DNA from 4 places in the Shewanella sp. YLB-07 genome. Region 3 is predicted to be linked to each of the others. Evidence: predicted binding sites of a transcription regulator. Region 3 holds the regulator's gene; each other region holds the start of a gene.
The links. The regulator ArgR, encoded in region 3, controls arginine synthesis, uptake and breakdown. The targets are predictions, from matches to a motif close to ANTGAATANNTATTCANT.
Positions count from the first base shown of each region.

Region 1: a site for ArgR is predicted at 1,311-1,328, ahead of FS373_RS11495 (aspartate aminotransferase family protein). Genes of this name have one in related genera too.
Region 2: a site for ArgR is predicted at 1,362-1,379, ahead of FS373_RS08775 (YjiH family protein). Genes of this name have one in related genera too.
Region 4: a site for ArgR is predicted at 1,568-1,585, ahead of argA (amino-acid N-acetyltransferase). Genes of this name have one in related genera too.

Region 1 covers NZ_VOQB01000004.1:430,906-434,088, forward strand. The annotation lists gene FS373_RS11495 (aspartate aminotransferase family protein) at 1-1,180, opposite strand, end outside; gene FS373_RS11500 (aldehyde dehydrogenase) at 1,386-2,897, shown strand; gene FS373_RS11505 (dicarboxylate/amino acid:cation symporter) at 3,016-3,183, opposite strand, start outside.
Region 2 covers NZ_VOQB01000003.1:436,982-440,164, forward strand. The annotation lists gene FS373_RS08770 (substrate-binding periplasmic protein) at 78-866, opposite strand; gene FS373_RS08775 (YjiH family protein) at 1,450-2,805, shown strand; gene FS373_RS08780 (two-component regulator propeller domain-containing protein) at 2,944-3,183, shown strand, end outside.
Region 3 covers NZ_VOQB01000005.1:302,736-305,918, forward strand. The annotation lists gene mdh (malate dehydrogenase) at 118-1,053, opposite strand; gene argR (transcriptional regulator ArgR) at 1,413-1,883, shown strand; gene FS373_RS13320 (cupin domain-containing protein) at 2,179-2,646, shown strand; gene FS373_RS13325 (methyl-accepting chemotaxis protein) at 3,135-3,183, shown strand, end outside.
Region 4 covers NZ_VOQB01000020.1:43,033-46,215, forward strand. The annotation lists gene FS373_RS28700 (Crp/Fnr family transcriptional regulator) at 1-103, shown strand, start outside; gene argA (amino-acid N-acetyltransferase) at 178-1,497, opposite strand; gene rpmG (50S ribosomal protein L33) at 1,790-1,963, opposite strand; gene rpmB (50S ribosomal protein L28) at 1,970-2,206, opposite strand; gene radC (RadC family protein) at 2,336-3,013, opposite strand; gene coaBC (bifunctional phosphopantothenoylcysteine decarboxylase/phosphopantothenate--cysteine ligase CoaBC) at 3,180-3,183, shown strand, end outside.

The DNA.
Region 1 (3,183 bases), on a different contig from region 3:
TGCCTACGCCCTGATTACTGGGGGAGAACTGAATCGCACCGACCAGACCTATATTGCGGATATCTATGACGTTTGGCAGATCCTTTAAGCTATGCATGGCATCTTCGAAATAGCCTTCGAGCTCTCTGCTGCGTTCAAACAGCTTGTCATTTTCATAGATATTCAGGGTCGCCAGTGCAGCAGCGGCCGCAACCGGGTGACCCGAATAAGTGTATCCATGGAAGAGCTCAATCCCATCGGGACCCTGCATGCAGGCATCATAAATTTTGTCATCAATAAGCACGGCTCCCATAGGGATCGCGCCATTATTGAGTGCCTTGGCTGTGGTGATAAGATCCGGAGTCACCCCCCAACGTTGGCTGGCAAAGGCATCGCCCACACGGCCAAAGGCTGTGATCACCTCATCGAAGATCAGCAAGATGCCATGTTTCTGAGTGATTTCGCGCAGACGCTTAAGGTAACCTTGCGGTGGCAAGATGACGCCGGCCGAGCCTGACATAGGCTCGACAATCACGGCAGCAATATTTTCTGCCCCATGAAGCGCGACTAACTGCTCGAGCACATCGGCTTTTTCTGCGCCCGTTGTGGGCATGCCACGGGTAAAGGCATTGCCCTGAATATCTAAAGTATGGGGGAGATGGTCGACACCGGGCAGTAGCTGCTGGCTAAACGCCTTGCGATTGCCGCCTATGCCGCCCACCGAAATACCGCCGAAACCTACGCCATGATAGCCAAGTTCACGGCCAATAAAGCGAGTACGAGTAGGCTCCCCATTGGCTCTGTGATAGTTGATGGCTATCTTGAGGGCACTGTCGACGGACTCTGAGCCAGAGTTGGTGAAGAATACCTTGTTCAGGCCCTGGGGACTCATCTGAGCCAGGCGCTCGGCGAGCTCGAATGCCAGCGGATGACCCATCTGAAATGAAGGGGCGTAATCCATCTGTTTAATCTGATGACTTACCGCTTCGGAGATCTCCTTGCGGCCATGGCCTGCATTGCAGCACCATAAACCAGCGGTACCATCGAGAATGGCTCGACCCGAGGTATCTTTGTAATACATACCATCGGCTTCGGCGAGCATTCGGGGATTAGCTTTAAACTGTCTGTTTGCCGTGAAAGGCATCCAGTAATGTTCCAGAGACTGAGCTTCGCTTTCGTTGTGATTCTGAATATCTGTCATATCATCTACCCTGATTCAGTATTAGTTGTTTTTGTGAGCGATTGATATTTTGCATGCTATGTCAGAAATAACGAACATGAAAGCTTTTTGTGCATTTATTTATAGCAAAAATGACGATTTTGTAAAAAATATTGAATTTTTATTGAAACCTAGCCAGATAAAAGCGTAATCTGAGGATCTATTAATCACCCGTCAAGAGGTCATCATGAGTACACCAAGCAGTCGCGAACAATGGCAAAACCTAGCCGATAGACTTATCAGCCAAGGAGAGATCAAGGCCGATGCCTTTATCGGGGGGGAGTATTTAGCGTCAGTGTCCGGTGAGCGATTCGATTGTGTCAGCCCCGTCGATGGCCGAGTGCTGTGTCAGGTTGCCAGTTGCGACTTAGAAGATGCCAACATAGCCGTGGCCAATGCCAGAGACACTTTCGACTCAGGAGTGTGGTCTGAACTCGCTCCGGTAAAGCGTAAACAGGTCATGATACGTTTTGCCGACTTGCTGGAGCAAAGCCGAGACGAGCTCGCCTTGCTAGAGACCTTAGACATGGGTAAGCCAATTCGCTACTCGGGTGCGGTCGATGTTGACGGCGCCGCTCGAGCTATTCGTTGGTCCGGTGAAGCTATCGATAAGATTTATGATGAACTCGCGCCTACGGCTCACAATGAGATAGGCATGATCACCCGCGAGCCGGTCGGTGTCGTCGCGGCCATAGTGCCCTGGAACTTCCCCATCTTGATGGCGTGCTGGAAACTAGGCCCTGCCTTGGCAACTGGGAACTCTGTGGTACTGAAACCTTCTGAAAAGTCTCCACTTACCGCGATTCGCATGGCGCAAATAGCCATAGAGGCGGGCATTCCAAAAGGTGTGCTCAATGTCCTACCCGGTTTCGGTCATACGGTAGGTAAGGCCTTAGCGCTGCATATGGATGTCGATACCTTGGTCTTCACTGGTTCGACTAAGATAGCCAAGCAGCTGATGATCTATGCCGGTGAATCAAACATGAAGCGTGTCTGGCTCGAGGCGGGTGGCAAGAGCCCGAATATCGTTTTCAACGATGCGCCAAATCTTAAGAAGGCCGCCGAAGCCGCCGCAGCCGCCATAGCCTTTAATCAGGGCGAGGTCTGTACCGCGGGTTCTCGGCTGTTGGTGGAAGCTGGCGTTAAAGACGAGTTGCTGACATTGATAGCCGAGGAGATGCAAGCCTGGCAGCCGGGACATCCGCTGGATCCTGCCACCACTTGTGGCGCCGTGGTGGATAAACAACAGTTGGATAATGTCTTAGGCTATATAAAATCTGGGCTCGATGAAGGCGCAAAACTCATACAAGGTGGCGAGCAGGTGATGGCAGAATGTGGCGGCGTCTATGTACAGCCGACCATATTCAGTGACGTGAATAACCAGATGACTATCGCTAAAGAGGAGATCTTCGGTCCCGTGCTATCTGTGATCACCTTCGATGGCATGGAGCAAGCCATATCAATCGGTAACGACAGTATTTACGGCCTGGCCGCAGGTGTCTGGACTTCGGATATCAGCAAGGCTCATAAGACCGCCAAGGCGCTGCGTAGCGGTATGGTGTGGATTAACCATTATGATGGCGGCGACATGACGGCACCGTTTGGTGGCTATAAACAGTCTGGCAACGGCCGCGACAAGTCACTGCATGCTTTCGATAAGTACACTGAAATAAAAGCGACTTGGATTATGTTGGATTGAAGGCTTAAGGTTCGAGGAGCTAGGATCTAGAACCTTAACTTCCCAAAAAAGCCCCTCTACGTTTTGGTAAAGGGGCTTTTTTATCGCCAATATTTATGACTAATATTCGTGATCCAGACTATTTATTTTCTGGACTGAATCTATCCATTACTACTGCGCAAACTGCGTCGCCTGTAATGTTCAGAGAGGTACGGATCATGTCAAATATACGATCCAGAGCGAACAAGAGTGGTAGGCCGTCAATCGGGATCCCGGCAGCAAGTAGTACGGCGACAACGAGGAAGGA
Region 2 (3,183 bases), on a different contig from region 3:
GTTGATTAGTAAAAGGGCAAGTTAAGCTTTAAAACTTGCCCTTTTACTATGACCAAGTGGTGTGGAGGCTTGCCAGGTTAATTGCTTAGTTGAGGGTCATAAGATTGAATAATCCTATTAAGGCTACCGTCCTGTTTCATTGAGTTCATCGCCTCATCAAACCTATCACGAATATCGGTAAGTTGATTTTGTTTAGAGAATGCCAAATAAGCAAGCCTTGCATCTATAGCTGGGGTTAACGCTATAATTTTTTTACAGCGTGTCAACTGCGGGTAGGTTTCTTTGATTAGCTGGTTAAACACATACTCACTATTACGCCTCTCCCCAACCATGATATCAGTGACCCCGGTACATAGTTTCACTAGTAGTTGCGGTATATCCACTTCATAAGTGAGTTTAGTGAGCTTATTCTGGGCGACTAAATCATCAAAATAAGGTCCGTAACTAAAGTCTTTTTTTACCCCGAAGCGAAAGTGACTAAGCTTAGTCAGATCTTCGCTATATTCAATATTTGAGCCCTCAGTAACGAACAGGTGTATCTGTGCCTTCGAGAGTGGAAGCTTACTGTAGTCAATATACTCCAGTCGCTCTGGACGAATAAATACCCCTACCATGCCATCAATCTTACCAAGTCTGAGCCAGATCAATGCACGACTCCAAGGCATGACATTGAACTCAATAGGGGTCTCAGTTCGTCTAAAAGCCTCCTCTATTATGCGAATCGATATCCCTTCAACGCCATCACCTGAAGTGAAATGATAAGGAGGATACTCAACAAAGGCGATAGATAGGGGTTGCTCGACACTGAAAAGATATGAGGGAATAAGTAAGGTTATTAGCGCTAGGATCCTAAGTTTGAGTTTCATCTACTCCTCTCCTTATTCATTAACATGTAGGTGGCGCCACCTTTTATCTATCAAGTTTAGCCATCACTGACAATAATGCCTTAATGCTAACTGACAGAATAATTATCATTAGAGGTGGCAGTGTCATTCATATCAATCCCCCGAAGCTTAGGCACTCGAACTGAAGATGAATGCCGACAAAGCCAAGAGCATGAGAGAGACTTTCGGCTAACCTTGCTTTATCACCTCGAACAATAGCGGCGTGACTCCATGAGCACGTCGATTTCCTTTGCAAAAACGCCACCAAACACATAAAAGAAACACAAACCAAACACCTGCAACCACAAAAATTAACCACAGCAAAACCAAAAACATACATCATGTATCCTTGTCTATTTCACTAAGATATAAATACTCAGAAAGGTGTAATAACTATGCTTTAACGGTGATTAATCCCATCAAGCCTGAGAATCGTTTTACATACAGGATTTAAGGGGGTAATCTTGCCCCCCTCGATTTGAATGGATATTCAAAATTAATTTCAAATCGGATGAAATGTTAACTTATTGCAATTGTGCCAAAACGGTAATTTAGGGTAAAAAAAGTGGCTGAAAAACAAACCCATAACATAAAAACGATATTGACGTTTATTATTCCGTCATTGATAGGTCTACTGTTGTTTATGACGCCTATCAGTTATAACGACGCTATCACTATCCCAATCGCTATCGTATCTAAGGGGCTACAGAGCCTACTTGGTAACACGATCACAGCTATAGTCACCGCGATTATCGCGATAACAACCACGGCGAGTGTGATCACTAAACTGTTTAAGCCTGCGATGATCATCAATCATGCATTCTTCAACTCACTGCTCAATGTCACGCCAGCCTGGCTGGTTGTTCGCTTACTTGGCGCCATATTCGTAGTGATGACCTTCTTCGGTGTGGGTCCTGAAGCGATCACATCTGGTGATACTGGTGCGCTGATCTTAAATGACCTCTTGCCATCACTATTTAGTGTGTTCATTTTCGCAGGTATGTTACTGCCGTTACTGATGAATTTTGGTTTACTCGAATTTATCGGCACGTTATTAACTAAAATAATGCGTCCAGTATTTAACTTGCCAGGACGTAGCGCCGTCGACTGTATGGCATCTTGGTTAGGTGATGGCAGCGTCGCCATCTTAATGACCAGTAAGCAATATGAGAAGCGTTTATATACTCAGAGAGAAGCCGCGGTTATTGGCACCACTTTCTCTGCGGTGTCAATTACCTTCTCCCTGGTAGTAATCTCTCAGGTCAGACTCGAGCATATGTTTGTGCCTTTCTACTTAACCGTTTGTTTAGCAGGCATCTTGGCTGCGATTATCGTCCCTAAACTCCCTCCCCTGCGTTGGAAGAAAGATAACTATATCGACAACACCCCAAGACACCCAGATGATGAAGTGATCCCACAGGGACACGGTGTATTTTCCTGGGGCTTAGAACAGGCTCTCGCCAAAGCTGGACAAGCCAACGGTATCAAGCAGACATTTACAGATGGCATAAAGAATGTCATCGACATGGTGTTTGGCGTTATTCCTGTTGTCATGGGGATCGGCACTATTGCCTTGATTATCGCGGAATATACACCAGTATTTCAGTATTTAGGTATGCCTTTTATCCCGCTTTTAGAGCTGTTACAGGTCCCTGAAGCGGCCGAAGCATCCAAAACCATAGTGGTCGGTTTTGCCGATATGTTTATCCCTTCGATTCTTGCTAGCTCAATCGAGTCGGATATGACACGTTTCATCATTGCCGCATTGTCTGTGACTCAGCTTATCTACATGAGTGAAGTTGGCGCGCTATTGATGGGCAGCAAGATCCCAATCAACATTTTCGAGCTTTTCGTGGTATTTATCCTGCGTACTCTGGTCACTCTGCCTATCATTGCTGGTGTAGCGCATCTGATATTCTAAGTTACCTCCTCCCAAAAAAAGAGTGGCTCTGCCACTCTTTTTTTTTGTCTATTTTTTATTGCCCCTCTTGTACGCACTTTTATTGTTAGCTTCTAAACTTAAAGACTAAATCACTTATAGAACCCTAAACTCAGTATAATGAGAAGTCTTACCTTTCTGTCTTTCTTACTCGTGGCGAATCTTGCCTGGGCCAGCCCAGTCAAATTCGACTTTTATGAAGCTAAGCATGGCTTGTCCATGAATACAGTCACAGATATCGCTACTGATGATGCTGGCTACCTGTGGGTCGCGACCCAAGATGGGTTAAATCGGTTTGACGGAGAACAATTTAAAATCTATCGGGTGACCGGTGATAATCGCGGTCCAACCGAAAAACAC
Region 3 (3,183 bases):
CTGTTTACTATAGAACACGGTTTTAGACAATCAGAACCTGAATCATCTTAGCTAAAATGAGCGATCAAAAAAGGAGCCCTAGAGCTCCTTTTTTATTAGGTTTAACGCCAAATAAGCTTACTTAACAAATTCGACACCTAAAGTGATATCTGCTTTTAATGTATCTAGCATAGCATCGCGAGCATTAGCTTCGAACTCACTCACGTCACCGTAAGCCAGTACTTTTTCTACGCCGTTCTTACCCAATAGAATTGGCTGAGCGAAGAATGCTGCATGCTCACTGCCACCATCGACATAGGCACACTCAACAACATTCTCTTCACCCTGAAGACCACGAACCAAAGATAGACCGAAGCGACATGCAGCCTGGCCCATAGAGAGTGTCGCGCTGCCGCCACCGGCTTTAGCTTCAACCACTTCGGTACCCGCATTCTGGATACGAGTCGTCATTGCGGCAACTTCTTCATCTGTAAAGCTTACGCCTTCTACCTGAGACAGTAGTGGAAGAATCGTCACACCACTGTGGCCACCGATAACACTTACTTTAACATCGGCAACGTCTAGTCCTTTCGCTTCGGCGATAAAGGTCTCAGAACGAATAACGTCCAGTGTAGTTATACCGAATAAACGATTCTTGTCATAAACACCGGCAGCTTTTAACACCTCAGCGGCGATGGCGACTGTCGTGTTGACTGGGTTAGTGATAATACCAATCAAGGCTTTTGGACAAGTTACGGCACATTTCTCCATCAGGTTTCTTACGATACCTGCGTTGATGTTAAACAGATCTGAACGATCCATGCCCGGCTTACGTGCAACACCAGCAGAAATAAGCACCACATCGGCACCTTCCAGTGCAGCAGATGGATCTTGACCGGCAAAGCCTTTAACTTCGACTGCTGTCGGGATATGGCTTAAATCGACCGCAACACCAGGTGTTACAGGAGCAATATCATAAAGGGATAGTTTTGAACCGGCTGGCAATTGCGTTTTTAGTAATAAGGCAAGAGCCTGGCCAATACCACCAGCGGCACCAAGTACAGCAACTTTCATAGTTATCTCCGTCAATTCTTGGATATTTGTGATATAGATCTATCTTTCCAGATGGCGCAACATTACTGGAATAATGAATAAATTTCAATTATCCCTTAGTCTTGATTAGATTTAATTTCTAATTGCCATCAAGAAAACGTCTAAAATGGTGAGCTATACAGGCATTAACCTGCACGATCCGAGCTAAACCGATCGACTTCCGCTCTACAGCTTAGCCCAACTCCGGCTATATTATACTAGATAATAAATCTCCCCCTTGATAACTTGCATTTTTATTCAATTTACTCGGGTATTTGTTGACAAAAAAGCCTGAAATATTCAAAATAGAGAAGATTTTTGAATAAAAGAACACAAAAACTATGCAAGCAAATAAAAATCAAGACGAACTTGTTAAGACCTTTAAGTCGATTTTGAAAGAGGAGCGTTTTGGCTCCCAAAGTGAAATTGTTATCGCCCTTCAAGCCGAAGGCTACAGCAACATCAATCAGTCGAAAGTCTCCAGAATGCTGAGCAAGTTTGGTGCGGTGCGAACCCGAAATGCCAAGCAGGAGATGGTCTACTGCTTACCCGCTGAACTGGGTGTTCCCACAGCCGGGAGCCCGCTAAAGAACCTGGTACTGGATGTTGATCATAACCAAGCCATGATAGTCGTCAGAACAAGTCCCGGAGCGGCCCAGCTAATTGCACGCTTGCTGGACTCTATAGGTAAGCCAGAGGGCATTTTGGGCACCATTGCCGGCGATGATACCATCTTCATTACACCAGCTGATATAGACGAGATAAGCAGGACCTTGAATACGGTTAAATCTCTGTTTAACTACACGGATTAAGCAAGTTCCCGAAGGAAAATGTGAGATTCCAGGCCTCGGAAGACCATGAATTCCATCATAGAAAAAGAGACGCTTATGGCGTCTCTTTTCATTTCATTATTAAAAATAAACACACCCCGTGCACAACTAACTCACCCTCCCCCAGATTGACAGATCCCTCAATGCTCGAATACCTGTCTTTTGCTCACAGTAAATATAATTAACCGCAGAAGATATTCAATATATTGAATCACACTTTAATTCGTGCGAGAGTTAGTCAGACTATAGTAGAGTGGCAGCTTCGGGCTAAGGATGTATGATGACAATAAATAAAATAATTAAAGTCGATGATGTTTGTTGGGAGTCCTGGCAACATTCAGAACAATATACCAGCCAACAGAAACATATCGGCGATGCTGCAGGATGCGAAAAAATAGGTGTGACCATGGAGCGCCTCGCCCCAGGGAAATTATCAACCGTAGCTCACTATCACACCAAGGAAGAGGAGCACCTTTACGCCTTAGAAGGCGAAGCCACTTTGCTCATAGATGGCGAGCCTCATCCCTTTAAAAAAGGCGACTATATCTGCTTCAATGCCGATACAGCCATAGCTCACACCCTCAGAAATGATTCAGACAAGGAGTTTGTATTTCTGGTCATAGGCAACCGGGATAAGCACGACGTGGTGGTCTATCCGGAAAATAACAAGGTCTTGGTCCGGGCAGTCGATGAGATCTATGCCAAACGTCCAACCAATTACTGGGATGCAGATACCCAAGAGTGATCGGGTTCATCCACACTATAAAAAACACATCTAAGAGTTTAATGCCGATCACTTAATGTGTTTCGGTTTTAAACCTCTGTCACCTTTGGCTCTGGTGACTATCCCCCTAAGTGCTCAACCCCGGAATTTAAACAAGACACCACAGGCAAACTTGCCTTGGCCATGGCCGAGATCCGCTTGTCGACGAACTGCAGTATTACAGCCCCCAAACATAAAGAAAATCAGCACGCTTGAGTCATACCTTTCGCAGCAGTCTTAATTGCACTATCCCACTCTCAAGTTGATTAACAGTAAATATGGTTTCCTAGCCCCAACGAAAATTGAGTATCAAATTCACACCTTCAGCAGGGTCAATAAGTGAGCTTTATTTAGTATGTGTCTATACTCAAGGAAAAATAGTCCAAGCCTATCTTGGTTTAACACCGACTCTCACAGGCTAACAGGTACAAGCGAGCTACCTCGGCCACATCATATAAAAGGATATTGTCATGCTCAATCTATCCCTCAAGGCAAGATTGCTTGGCAATACTGCCATAG
Region 4 (3,183 bases), on a different contig from region 3:
CAATAAACTGCTTGTTGGATTAGAGAAGGATGGTTTTATCAGCATAGGATATCGAAAGATCCTCATCAATACCGCATACCTGAGAGCTCAGACTGGCAAATGAATCATTAGACAGATCAATTCCAAATAAAAATGCCAGCTAATGCTGGCATTTTCTATCCACAGCTACTCAGAACCTTATAGTTCTAAGGCGAGTATCTTGGATTTTCTTTGATAGTTGTACAATTGCTTCTTCTTATCTGGCAAGGTTTCCACATCGACAATATCGAAACCCTGTTCCAGAAACCAATGAATGCTGCGCGTGGTCAGGGCAAACAATTTAGAATAGCCCCTGACCCTGGCTTGACCGATAATATTTTTAAGCAGTATGCTCCCCCTGTCGGCATCCCGGTATTCTGGATGCACCACCAGACAGGCAAACTCACCGGCATTGTCTTCCTCGAACGGGTAAAAGGCCGCGCAGCCTATGACCAGGTTATCGCGTTCGATAAGCATAAACTGCTCAATCTCCATCTCCAGCTGCTCACGGGAACGACGGACTAGAATGCCCTTCTGCTCTAACGGACGGATCAGATCTAAGATCCCGCCTATATCGCCAATGCCGGCACGGCGCAGACGCTCGGCGCTCTCGGTTACAATCTGGGTACCTATACCATCTCTGGAGAAGAGCTCCTGCAACAAGGCACCATCATCCAGATAACTAACAAAGTGACAACGGGAAACACCATTTCGACAGGCATCTATGCTGGCCTTGAGAAAGGCTTTAGTACCTGGACAGACACTCGAGCTTAAGTCTAAATCGTTCAAGATAGCTTGAGCATCATTTGGCATCAACTCGGCCAGCACTTGACCCGTACTATCCAGGATGCCTTTCTGTGAGCTAAAACCTATCATCTTATCGGCTTTGAGTTTCACTGCGATCTGAGTGGCGACCTCTTCGGCTGTCAGATTAAAGCTCTCTCCCGTAACTGAAGCGGCAACGGGCCCGAGTAACACTATGCTATTACTTTCCAGCTGCCCCTTGAGGCCTTGCACATCGATACGCCTGACCTTGCCACTCAGGCAATAGTCGACACCATCATCGACACCAAGAGGCTGAGCGATAACGAAATTACCACTCACCACATTGATCTGCGCCCCCTGCATCGGGGTATTACTCAGACTCATGGAGAGTCTGGCGGTGATATCCAGCTGCAGTCCACCCACAACTTGTTTAATCACCTTAAAGGCATCTTCGTCGGTGATCCTTACGCCATTGTAGTATTCAGGCAGGATGGTTTTGTCCGCCAAAGCCTCATCAATCTGCGGCCTGGCACCATGCACCAGAACAATCTTGATCCCCAGACTATGCAAGAGGGCAATATCATTAATGATCGAACGAAATTGTTTATTAGCTAACGCCTCGCCCCCTAGCATCACCACAAAGGTCTTGCCCCTATGGGAATTGACGTAGGAAGCTGAGTGACGAAATCCATCAACGAGTTCAGTGGTACGCACGAATATATTCTCACCTTAATTCATTTATGCAAAACTGACGGCCACAGCCGTAGGTTATAACAAACATGATATTGCATTTTAATTCAAAATAAAAGCATTTATATTTAATCGTGGATATGTAAAAACTGTTTTAAAATAGGGCGCGGACTAATAAAATGAAAATAACACAAATGAATAACAATTTAGATTATTCATTTTACTCGATCTACATGACAATGCGTTGAACAAACTAAATTTTAAGCAAAAAAAAACCCCTGAATCAGGGGCTTTAGTAGAAGTTAGCAACAAGTTATTACTTGATTTTAGCTTCTTTGTACATAACGTGCTTACGGATAACGGGATCAAATTTCTTGATTTCCATCTTTTCAGGCATGTTACGTTTGTTCTTTTCAGTCGTGTAGAAATGACCAGTCTTAGCGCTAGAAACTAGCTTGATCTTCTCACGATTACCTTTAGATTTAGCCATGGTTTATTATACCTTCTCGCCGCGTGCACGAAGTTCTGCAACAACAACTTCAATACCTTTCTTATCGATAATACGCATACCTTTAGGGGTAAGACGTAGCTTAACGAAGCGCTTCTCGCCTTCTAACCAAAAACGATGGTTTTGTAGGTTAGGTAAAAAACGACGACGCGTAGAATTCTTCGCGTGCGAGCGGTTGTTACCAACCATCGGCTTCTTGCCAGTTACTTGGCATACTCTTGACATGTCAATCTTCTCCAAAACAAAATATTTTTAACGCTCGAGCATTAATGCACCTCGAACACGGCCGTCGCCTGAGGCACACAACAGAGGGCGCATTTTATACAGGATCTAAAAGCAAAGATCAAGGAATAGTTAGTCTATCCATCCCCGCTCTGCAAATGAAACTATCTCGCGATCGCCTACAACCATATGGTCTAACAAGGAAACATCTATGGTTGCCAAGGCACACTTTAATCGCTCAGTAATTCGCCTATCGGCCAGGCTTGGCTCCGCAACTCCAGATGGATGGTTGTGGCAGACAATCACGGCCGCGGCTTTTTTCTCAAGCACCAGACACACCACATCTCGTGGATAAACTGACGCTGAATCTATGGTGCCGCGGAATAATTCAACAAACTGAATTACTCGGTGCTGACTGTCCAACAACAAAATGGCGAACACTTCATAGGCACGATCCCGTAATTGTCTCATTAAATAGTCCCGAGTTAAATCAGGATCACTCAATATTTTGCCTCTTTTTAACTTTTCCGCCGAAATCCGGGTACTAAACTCAGCCGCAGCCTGAATCTGAGCAAACTTTACCGGCCCCATACCAGGTAATTTACAGACCTCCTGCTGAGAGGCCTTCAGTAGCTCCCTGAGCCCGCCGAACTCTGCGATTAGATTCCGAGCCAACTCAACGGCACTCAATCCCTTTAAGCCATTTCTAAGCACCACAGCTAACAGCTCAGAATCTGATAACTGACCGGCCCCATGGCTCAACAGTTTATCCCGCGGCCCCTCTCCTGACGGCCAATCTTTGATCCCCATCACCCCTCCTTGCGTGATTTTCAACTTATGCTGAGTATGGTCGAGTTTTCTAAAACTTGTATCCTCCACAGCCTAAGCTTTGTGATATCTTAGGCTGCAATTCAATTTAGCGACTGCATTGTTTCTCATAGGTCATCCTTATGAGCCACGGTCTATGAGCAAAAGTATGA